DNA from 2 places in the Ensifer sp. Root31 genome. Region 2 is predicted to be linked to the other one. Evidence: riboswitches for the same ligand, from Rfam matches in the RefSeq annotation. Region 2 holds a riboswitch; the other holds the start of a gene.
What was found. A riboswitch is a leader RNA that binds a small molecule or an ion and turns the genes downstream of it on or off. The one in region 2 is predicted to bind FMN.

Region 1 (5,490 bases), on a different contig from region 2:
TGGACGGAGATTTCCGACAGGCCGACCCAGCCGCCATCCGCCTTCTCGAGCGGATAACGCACAGCACCCCATTCCTCGCTCGACGGCTTGTAGGAGACGAGCTTGACGAAGCCCTTCTCGTCGTCCTTCCATTCGCGCTGGACGGCCATCCAGAGAACCTGATCGTCGCCTTCGCCGACAACCGTTACACCCTCGAAGCCGAAGCGGCTCTCGCCTGCACGCAGAGTTTCGGGCAGGGCGATCTCCTTCTTGATCTCGCCCTTCTTGTTCACACGCAGCAGCGCGTGGCTGTAGAGCTTGTCGGCGTTGCCTTCCGAAGCGAGCCAGAAGCCCCCTTCCCCATCATTGGCGATGCCTTCGATGTCGAGCTTCTGTGCCGGGGCGCCATCGCGGGTGATCCGAAGCGTCTCGGTGATCAACGCCGGCTTCTGCGTCGCATCGATGGTGAAGATGGTCGGCTGCGATGCATAAACCGAATCGTTGACTGCGCGCAGGAAGCCCGGCTTGTCGGCAACGGCTGCGAGGCCCGACAAGGCTCCGAAGCCCACCGGCAGACCATCCTTGTCCGCCGAACGGATCTGCGGATAGGCGGCTTCACCTTCGCCACGCTCGTAGATCATCACATGCGAGCGAGCGCCGCCGTCTTCGCCGAGATCGACCTCGTTGGTGGTCGCAAGCAGATTGCGCGACGGGATCGCGACGGCACCCTCCGGCGAGATGCCCGACGGCAGCAATTGCAGCAGTTCCGGCTCGGCGCCGGTGTCCTTGTAAACGCCGACGACGGATGCACGTTCGGCAAGCACGAAGAACAGATTGTCTTCGCCGAACTTGGCAGCCTCGAGGCCTTCCGGCTCGACGCCCTTGGCCGACGAGCGCTTCTCGGGATAGTGGCCGATCGAAGCGATCTCGTGTTCGAAACTCGCACCCGATTCGAACAGGACCTTACCGGCCGTATCGAAGATGGTGAAGCCGCGCGAACCGCCCTCATAGTCACCTTCGTTGGCGACGACGATGCGATTGTCGTCGAGCCACTTGACGGCGTCAGGCTCGCGCTTGCGGCCCGGTTGCTCGTCCATGAAGGCGATAGCGCCGTCACGCTTGGCGTCGATGTCCCTAAGGTCGACCGCGCCAGCGGAGAAATGCGTCTTTACCGTCGCCGACTTGCCGTCGATGATGACGATGTGGTTGTTCTCCTGCAGCGTCAGCGCAATCTCGTCCTTGCCGTTGAAGGACACGAATTCCGGCTCCGGGTCGTCGCCTGCAACCTCGGCAAGACCGGTGAGGGTCACGTGCTTGATCGTCGCGCAATCGGCACCACCATCCTTCAGAGACAGGATCACCAGGTCGCCGGCAGGCATCTGCGGGATCTTGCCGTCGTTGACCTCTTCATCGCGCTCATTCTCGATCGCGATCGCAGCAATGGTCCGGTCCTTGTTGACCGCGACGGAGTCCGGCTGGCCGCCGAGATCGCAGGTCGACTCGACCTTCTTCGAGGCAACGTCGACGGTAGCGAGAAAGCCGGAAGGCTTGGTGAAGCTTTCGCGTGTGTTGACCGCGATCAGGGCCTTGGTACCGGCGACGGTTACCGAGGTCGGCTCGCCATCGAACGACACGATACCGGCCGCCTTCGGCGCCTTGGCGTCGGTGATATCGATAAGGCCGATGCGCTTGCCCGGGCTATCGGAATAGATCAGCGTATTGCCGTCTTCGGTGGCGGTAATGATTTCCGCGGATGTCGCGTCCTTGCGGGCATCGCCCTCCGGCAGATTGTCGGCAACGGCGAAGGACGCAATACGATTGAACACCGGTTCGGCGGCAGCCGGAAAGGCAACGGACGCAAGAAGTATGGCGGCAAGTGCCGTTCTGCATGATGAAATGGTCATGAAAAATCCCCCATGTCGAATATTCAAAACAAGGGGGTTCTGCGGGATGGCGATGACAGGCGCATGACAGTCCCGCGCCTTTGTTGTGCAGCGTTGTCTTACGCGGTCGCGCGCTCGCGTTTCATCTCGTTGCGCATGATGAAAAGCGAGGCGCCGAGGATCAGGACCGCCCCCAGCCACAGATAGCCGCTCGGCGCATAACCGAAGACGAGCCAGCCGGCGAGAACGTTGAGCGGTAGCTTGAGATCGTCGAAAGGCTGCACATACGCTGCGTCTGCGACGGTATAGGCAAGCGTCAACAGATACTGTGCCACCACGGTCAAAAGCCCCGCCAGCACCAATAGCGCAAGGATAGTTCCACTCGGCACGACAAACCCTGCCGACAGCGCCAGCACACCATTGATCGGCGTCAGAAGCACGAGCAACCAGACCGTTATCGTCTCAGGGCGCTCGATGCCTGTCAGGCTCTTGGTGATCAGCGACGCCGCCCCCCAGAGCAGCGCCGAGAAAACCGGCAGCAGCGCTGCCCGGGTGAAGCTTTCCGACCAGGGCTGCAGGATGATCGTGGCGCCGGCAAAGCCGACTGCCGCCGCTGCCCAGCGTGCCGGACCAACGCGTTCGCCCAGGAAGAGCCGCGCACCAAGAATGATGAAAAATGGCGATGTCATCACCAGCGCGATCGCCTGCCAGATCGGAACAGAAGCCAGGCCCGAAACCCAGGCCCCTACGCCGAGCGCCGCAAAGGCAACGCGAATGACGTGACGCCAGGGGTAATCGGTGCGCATGGCCGACAGGCCGGCGCGAAACAGGAACGGCAGGGAGAAGACGAGTGCAAATGCATATTGCCAGAAGGCAGTCGAGGTGGCGGAAAAGCCGAGTTGCATCGTCATCCATTGCGTGACGACATTCAGGAGAGCAAAGGCGACGCCGGCCAGTATCATCCAGGCCGCACCGGCCATGGCACGGGAGGTGAAAAGTGCTTGGGTCGTCTCGCTCATGTCCTTCATCCGCAAACAGGGACCTACACAAATCAGGACACATGAGCGCAGGATGCGACGACGGACCGCCCGCCCGTCGCACCCACGATCATTCTCTTTCATCCGGACTGTGACCGTCGGCTCCGGAATCGCACCGGATCTGCTAACCTTCCGACACGACAGCGCCTGAAGTGCTCGCGGGCTTGGGCCTGCTGCATAATTCCTTAAATCCAATCCGATTTAAGGAGAAAATTATGCAGCAGCTTTCAAGTGTCACAGCGTCCGTTGCGCGTCATATTTGACGCGCGGCGCTGAGCCCTTACCGCCGGTGGGGAGTTTCACCCCGCCCTGAGAACAGGGCTGAGCCGTAGACCAAAGACCGCGCTGCTGCAAGGGCAGCCGAAACGCAAAAGGGTCCGGCGTGAACCGAACCCTTCAAGACTTGGACGGCCGGCCTCGTATCCGGCCGTCAAGCAAACCTATCAGCCGTTAACGGCATCCTTCAGGCCCTTGCCGGCCGTGAACTTCGGAACGTTGCGTGCCGGGATGTCAACTTCAGCGCCCGTGGACGGGTTGCGGCCCTTGGAGGCTTCGCGACGCGAAACGGAGAAGTTGCCGAAACCGACGAGGCGAATGTCGCCACCGTCCTTAAGTTCAGCCTGGATGGTCTCGAAAACTGCATCAACTGCGGAAGATGCGTCGGTCTTGGAAAGTCCGGCCTTCTCAGCAACGGCAGACACGAGCTCATTTTTGTTCATGTTTCCACCCCTTTCAAAATGGTTCGAAACGACTGTGTTTTTAAGCCGCGGCGGCTTGCGCATCGCCCGCGTCTTGCCATTCCCAATTGCGCCTAATCCCTTGGAATGCAAGGCTTGCAGCATGCTTTTACAACAAAAAAGACCGGCCAGAGGCCGGTCTTCCTTGTTTTTCTGCCAAATGGGCCTGACGGGAACACAATTGCACCCGCCCGGTCCTGTCAATCAGTGGGCGATGGAAGCGCCCGCTTCGTCCTGCGAATCAACCGCGGCGACGGTTGCCGGCTCATTTGCCGGGTCCCATTCGATCGGCTCCGGGACGCGGACCAGAGCGTGCTCGAGCACTTCACCCATCCGCGAAACGGGGATGATCTCCAGCACGTTCTTCACGTTGTCCGGGATCTCGGCGAGATCCTTGGCGTTTTCCTCGGGGATCAGCACCTTCTTGATGCCGCCGCGAACGGCCGCCAGCAGTTTTTCCTTCAGTCCTCCGATCGGCAGCACGCGGCCGCGAAGGGTGATCTCACCCGTCATCGCCACGTCCTTGGAGATCGGAATACCGGTCATGACAGAGACGATCGCTGTTGCCATGGCAACACCGGCCGACGGGCCATCCTTGGGCGTCGCGCCTTCCGGCAAGTGCACGTGGATGTCGCGCTTGTCGAACAGCGGCGGCTCAATGCCGAAGTCGATCGCCCGCGAGCGGACATAGGATGCCGCCGCCGAAATCGATTCCTTCATCACGTCGCGCAGGTTGCCGGTGACGGTCATGCGGCCCTTGCCGGGCATCATGACGCCTTCGATCGTCAGCAGTTCGCCGCCGACCTCGGTCCAGGCAAGACCTGTGACCACACCGACCTGATCGTCGCGTTCGGCTTCGCCGTGACGATAACGCGGTACGCCAAGGTAGTCCTGGATGTTGCCGGCAGTGACTGCCACTGCCTTGGCCTTGCCCTTGATGATCTCGGTTACCGCCTTGCGGGCGAGCTTCATCAGTTCGCGCTCGAAGTTACGAACGCCGGCTTCGCGTGTGTAGGTCTGGATGATCGCCATCAGCGCACCGTCGGTGACCGAAAACTCTTTCGGCTGCAGCGCGTGATCGCGGATCGCCTTCGGCAGCAGGTGCCGCTTGGCGATTTCCAGCTTTTCCTCTTCGGTGTAGCCGGCAATACGGATCACTTCCATGCGGTCCATCAGCGGCGCCGGAATGTTCAGCGTGTTCGCCGTGGTGATGAACATCACGTTGGACAGATCGTATTCGACTTCAAGGTAGTGATCCATGAAGGTCGAGTTCTGTTCTGGATCCAGCACCTCCAGCAGAGCCGAGGACGGGTCGCCACGGAAGTCCTGGCCCATCTTGTCGATCTCGTCGAACAGGAAGAGCGGGTTGGACTTCTTCGCCTTCTTCATCGACTGGACGACCTTGCCGGGCATCGAGCCAATGTAGGTGCGGCGGTGACCGCGGATTTCGGCTTCGTCACGAACGCCACCCAGCGCCATGCGCACGTATTCGCGGCCGGTCGCCTTGGCGATCGACTTGGCAAGCGAAGTCTTGCCGACGCCCGGAGGGCCGACGAGGCACAGGATCGGGCCTTTGATCTTCGTCGAACGGGCCTGGACGGCGAGATATTCGACGATGCGCTCCTTGACCTTGTCGAGGCCGAAGTGATCGACGTTGAGCACTTCCTCGGCATGGTTCAGATCGGTCTTGATCTTGGACTTCTTGCCCCACGGCATGCCAAGCAGCCAATCCAGATAGTTGCGCACGACGGTTGCTTCCGCCGACATCGGGCTCATCTGGCGCAGCTTCTTCAGCTCGGCGTCGGCCTTTTCGCGCGCTTCCTTGGAAAGCTTGGTCTTGGCGATGCGCTCTTC
Region 2 (5,490 bases):
TGGTCATCCCGGCGATCGTCATCGTCTTCGGCTATCTGCGCCTCTACAACTCCTCGTCGTGGATCCCGCTGACCGGCTCGATCTCCGGCACCAATGCGCTGTTGATGTTCTCCTACATGACGCTGTCCCTGCCCTACATGTACCGGGCGGTCGATACCGCGATGCGGGCGATCGACGTCCGCACGCTGACGGAAGCCGCCGAAAGCCTCGGCGCCAAATGGCCGACGATCCTGTTTCGCTGCATCTTCCCCAACGTCATGAGTGGCGTGCTCTCCGGCGCCTTCATCACCTTTGCGATCGTCATGGGCGAATTCACCATGGCCGCGCTGCTCAACCGCCCGGCCTTCGGTCCGTACCTGCAGCTCGTCGGCGCCAACAAGGCCTATGAGCCTTCGGCGCTCGCGGTCATCGCATTCGCCATCACCTGGCTCAGCATGGGTCTGATCCAGCTCGTTTCCCGCATCCAGAAATCCGCTCCGGCCAAGGCTTGATCACATGGCATTCCTGACACTGAACAATATCCAGAAGTCCTTCGGCCCGGTTCAGGTCGTGCACAACTTCAACATGGTCATCGACAAGGGCGAGTTCGTTTCGTTCCTAGGCCCGTCAGGCTGCGGCAAGACGACGATCCTGCGCATGATCGCCGGCTTCGAGACGCCGTCGGGCGGCACGATCACCATCGACAGCAAGGACCAGGGAACGCTGAAGCCCAACCAGCGCAACATCGGCATGGTGTTCCAGGCCTATGCGCTGTTTCCCAACATGAACGTCAACGACAACGTCGCCTTCGGCCTGAAAGTCGCCGGGGCGCAGAAGTCGGAGATCGATACACGCGTCAAGCAGATGCTGAGCCTGATCAAGCTCGAGCACCTGGCCGACCGCTTCCCCTACCAGCTTTCCGGCGGCCAGCAGCAGCGCGTGGCGCTCGCGCGCGCCCTCGCCGTCAAGCCGCAGGTGCTGCTGCTCGACGAGCCGCTGTCGGCGCTCGACGCCAAGATCCGCGTGTCGCTGCGCGAGGAAATCCGCCAGATCCAGCAGCAGCTCGGCATCACCACTGTCTTCGTCACCCATGACCAGGAAGAAGCCCTGTCGATCTCCGACCGCATCGTCGTCATGAATTCCGGGCGAGCCGACCAGATCGGCACGCCGTTCGAGATCTACAACACCCCTGCGACCCGATTCGTCGCCTCCTTCGTCGGCACGCTCAACATCATCGAAGCCAAGGTCGCCGACCCGGCCGCCGGTGCTGTCACCATCGGCAACCAGCAGGTGTCGCTGAAGGAGCCGATCGCCGGCATGAAGGGTGGCGACAACATTTCGCTGGCGCTGCGCCCGGAGGCAGGCTCGATCGCCGACAGCGCCAGGGGCGACACCGCGCTGACCGGCGAGGTGGTTTCGACCAGCTTCCTCGGCTCGGTCATCCGCACCAAGCTGCGCATCGGCGGCGACGTCATCTCCTTCGACATGTTCAACGACCCCGGCCTGACGCCGCCGGCCTTCGGCTCGAACGTCACGCTCCGCTTTGCCGCCAAGGACCTGCTCGTCATCCGCGAGTAGATCTCCAGCGTCCCCCTACAGCGCGTGCGTCTTGTTACGCGCAAAGGTCGCTGTAGCGCTTTGAAGTGCTGCATGTTTTTATCCCTAAATCGAATAGGATTTAAGGAAACATGCAGTAGCTGCCTTGCACATGCCGTGGAGAGATTGCCTGAACCGTCGAATGAAAAACAGCGCATTTTGCACCGGCGGCCGCCATGACTAAAGCGCAGCCGAGTGCGTTCGTCACCCATATCCACGAAGAACTCGCGGATATCGGTCCCGTTGACATAGGCCGCTTCTTCGGCGGTTGGGCCTATCTTGTCGCTGATCGCCAGTTCGCCATCAGCATCAAGGATCGCCTCTATTTCAGGGTTGATCAGCCCCTGAGAGATGCGCTTCTCAGCGAAGGATGTCAGCCGTTCACCTACAACAAGGGCGGCAAACCGGTGGTCGTGCACCGCTACTACGAAGCACCGGTCACTTGCCTTGATGACAGGCAGGCGCTGCTCCATTGGTCCGCACGCGCGATCGCCGCCGAAGACGAAGCCCCGCGTCGCGTCCGCAGATAAATGTCTCGTGGCGGCGACGCGGCACGCGGCCGAGGTCAGACTACGGCGGCTCCCGACGGGAACAGATTTGTCCGGGAGCGATACGGCACGGAAAAAATCTGTCGCGATTTCCCGGATTTTCGTCGCGTCATGCGTTTGACCAGGCACGGCCGATCTATATAGTCGCTCTTGTTCTCAGGGCGGGGTGAAACTCCCCACCGGCGGTAGCGATCGAAAGATCGAAGCCCGCGAGCGCTTCGGAGGTCTACTTCGGAGGTCAGCAGATCCGGTCAGATTCCGGAGCCGACGGTCACAGTCCGGATGGAAGAGAGCAAGCAGGAACGTGGACCCCACACCGGGGTTTCGCGCGCGTGCATGTTCGCCCGACGGGAAAATTGGAAACGCCAAACCCTGGAAGGCTTGAGACCATGACTATTCTTTCCCACCCCACCGCCAAGATTGCGATTGTCCGTGCCCGCTGGCACGCCGACATCGTCGACCGCTGTGTCGATGCCTTCGTCGCCCAATGGACGAAGTTCGGCGGCAGTGCCGCCGACGTCGAGATCTTCGACGTGCCAGGCGCGCTGGAAATCCCGCTGCACGCGCAGAAGCTTGCCAGGACCGGCCGTTACGCCGCGATCCTCGGCACCGCCTTCGTCGTCGATGGCGGCATCTACCGCCATGACTTCGTCGCTGGCACGGTGCTCGACGGTATGATGCGCGTCCAGCTCGATACCGACGTGCCGGTGCTGTCGGCCGTGCTGACGCCGCACAATTTCCAGGAAAGCGCGCCGCTGATCGCCTTCTTCCGCGAACACTTCGTCGCCAAGGGCGAAGAAGCCGCCAATGCCTGCGCCCAGATCCTCGACGCCCGCGCCAAGCTGGCGCTGCTCAACGCCTGATCTGCTGGCGGGCCGCAAGCCCGCGCCGTATCCGGCCGCCACCCCTCATCCGGCCTGCCGGCCACCTTCTCCCCGCCTGCGGGGAGAAGGCTAGGGTGAGGGGCAAGGCTCGCTCAGCGCTCCGATGCGCAACCATCGAGCCGCTTCGCGGCGCCTGCTTGAATCAACCTCTGAACCACCTGAATCAAGCCGCCAGCAACAGCCGGCAAACCGCTGTTTCGAATAGCCAATTCCCGGCGTTCAATGCACCGGCTCTGCCTCATCAAGGCACCGTTCCAGCGCCGCCATCCGGTGGCGATGACCGACCGCCTCGAAACCGACGACGGTCACGAACGGCGCAAACATCAGAATGATCAGGCAGATCGCCATGTCGACGCCCGCCATCGCGGCCGCGATCGACGCCGCAAGCAGCAGCATCGTGCCGGCGAGCAGCCAGGCATGAAGCGGTTCCGACTGCCGCAGCAGATAGGCATACATGCCGTAGACCAGAGCGATATAGGCCGCGACCGGGACCGCCACCGTCAACACGGTCGCAAGCGACCCGATATGCGCCTTGTGCTCGATGTAATAGGCGGCGACATGCAGGCCCGCACCGGTCGCAACGATCGCGGCGAAAATGAACATGTGACCATAGCCCCAGACGAAGGAGCGTCTGCGGTGCACGTGCAGGACCTCGGCACTCGGCAACAGGAAATAGATCCACCACATGCCGAAGGTAAGCCCGGTGCCCGCAAGGCAGACGAGCGCCACGTCGAGGTTCCAGCCCTCCCCATCCACCACCGCCGTGATCGAGGCGACCGTGCCGACGACGCCTTCTCCGAGCGCGATGATTGCCAGAAGGCCGTAGCGTTCCGCAATATGGTGGGCATGCCAGGGCGTGCCGCCATGCCGCGTCTCGGCGATATAGGGCCCGAGCATCTCGATGACGGTGAGCGCCACGACCATGGCGAAGGTGACAACGATCGAGAAGTCGACGAAGATCTGCACGACCCAGCCGAGTTGCGCAACCGTGATCGCTACCACATAGGTCATGCAGGCCTGCCGTCGTGCCGGATCTTGGCCGGCGGCGCGCAGCCACTGGAAGATCATCGCCACCCGCATGACGACGTATCCGAGCACCATCACGCCATTGTCGAGATGGGCACCCTCGTCGACCGAGCGGAACATGGCGGGAAGGCCGATCGCCAGGATCAGCACGCCGACCATCTGCACCATGGTCACGCACCGGAACACCCAGTCGTCGGTGTCATAGGCGGAAGCAAACCAGGTGAAATTGATCCAGGCCCAGCAGATGGCGAAGCTGGCGAAGAAGAAGCCGATCAGCCCCGCCTTGAAATGTCCTTCGGCCATCAGATGCGCAAGCTGCGATGCCGCAAGGCTGAAGGCGATGACGAAGGTCAGGTCGAACAGAAGCTCGAGCGTCGTGGCTGTGCGGTGGTGTTCGTGCGTGTCGCGGCCGCTCATGCGCGCCAGGCGGTGGCTTCCGGCATGCGGCGGTGTCGTTGGGGCGTCGGGCATGGGGCGGCATTCCTCGCTGACGTGACGATATGCAAGCATGTTCAAATATTTACAGAAGCTTCGTCAAGCCGGCAGTGCCCCGGCGGTCTGCCAAAACACCCGACAGCGCCGCGCCTCAAACATGACGCGCAAACGACGCTGAAACGAATTAGGCAGTGGCAAATCAGGAAAAGACGCCCGGCATCTCTGCCGGGCGTCTCGCCGCGATGCGCGAGGGAGGATCAACGTGCATTGCGGTATTAGAGCATTTCCAGGAAAAGTGCGAATCGGCTTTCCGCCAGGAAATGCGTAAAAACAAAGAGATAGAGCGGGTCTGTGGCTCCGTTTAAACCGGAAACGCTCTAGCAGTTGGCTCGCTTACTTCGCCGCGTCGAGACGATCGATCGCGTCGACATTGCCGGCCGACGGGCCGTTCGCGTCGAATTCGGAGGCGAGCCAGGTATCAACGATCGACTTCGCCAGCTCCGGCCCGATGACGCGCGCGCCCATGGTGATGATCTGTGCGTTGTTCGACTTTGCCGCCCGCTCAGCGGAATAGGTGTCGTGGGTCAGCGCGGCGCGGATGCCCGGCACCTTGTTGGCCGAGATGCAGACGCCGATACCGGTGCCGCAGAACAGGATGCCGCGCTCGTTGTCGCCATCGACGATGGTCTGCGCCAGCTTCTGCGACAGGTCGGCGTAGAAACCGGACTGGCTGAGGTCGCTGACTTCGAGGTCGGCCTTGCCCTTGAGATGGGCGGCGATGACGTCGAGCAAGGGCTTGCCGGCGCTGTCTGCTCCGATTGCGATCTTCATGATTGTTCCTTTCCGTCTTGTTGATCTGCGGGGTACGAGGGCTCAGATCGCCTTCGAGACGCGCTGCAGAATGTCGAGATAGCCATTGACGTCCCAGGCGGAGCGGCCGATGAACAGGCCGTCGATGTGCCCCTGGGTGATCAGTTCTTCGCAATTGCCGGGATTGACGCTGCCGCCGTAGAGGACGGGAA

Region 1: linked by a shared signal. The riboswitch ahead of ASD00_RS34735 (DMT family transporter) and the one ahead of ASD00_RS31975 (6,7-dimethyl-8-ribityllumazine synthase) in region 2 are both predicted to bind FMN.

The regions. Positions count from the first base shown of each region.
Region 1 is NZ_LMCO01000066.1:90,772-96,261, forward strand. It holds gene ASD00_RS34730 (esterase-like activity of phytase family protein) at 1-1,883, opposite strand, end outside; gene ASD00_RS34735 (DMT family transporter) at 1,982-2,881, opposite strand; FMN riboswitch at 2,968-3,220, opposite strand; gene hupB (DNA-binding protein HupB) at 3,343-3,618, opposite strand; gene lon (endopeptidase La) at 3,841-5,490, opposite strand, start outside.
Region 2 is NZ_LMCO01000056.1:90,626-96,115, reverse strand. It holds gene ASD00_RS31990 (ABC transporter permease) at 1-491, shown strand, start outside; gene ASD00_RS31985 (ABC transporter ATP-binding protein) at 496-1,557, shown strand; gene ASD00_RS31980 (TfoX/Sxy family protein) at 1,752-2,105, shown strand; FMN riboswitch at 2,272-2,421, shown strand; gene ASD00_RS31975 (6,7-dimethyl-8-ribityllumazine synthase) at 2,513-2,986, shown strand; gene ASD00_RS31970 (low temperature requirement protein A) at 3,227-4,504, opposite strand; gene ASD00_RS31965 (RpiB/LacA/LacB family sugar-phosphate isomerase) at 4,862-5,299, opposite strand; gene ASD00_RS31960 (triose-phosphate isomerase) at 5,342-5,490, opposite strand, start outside.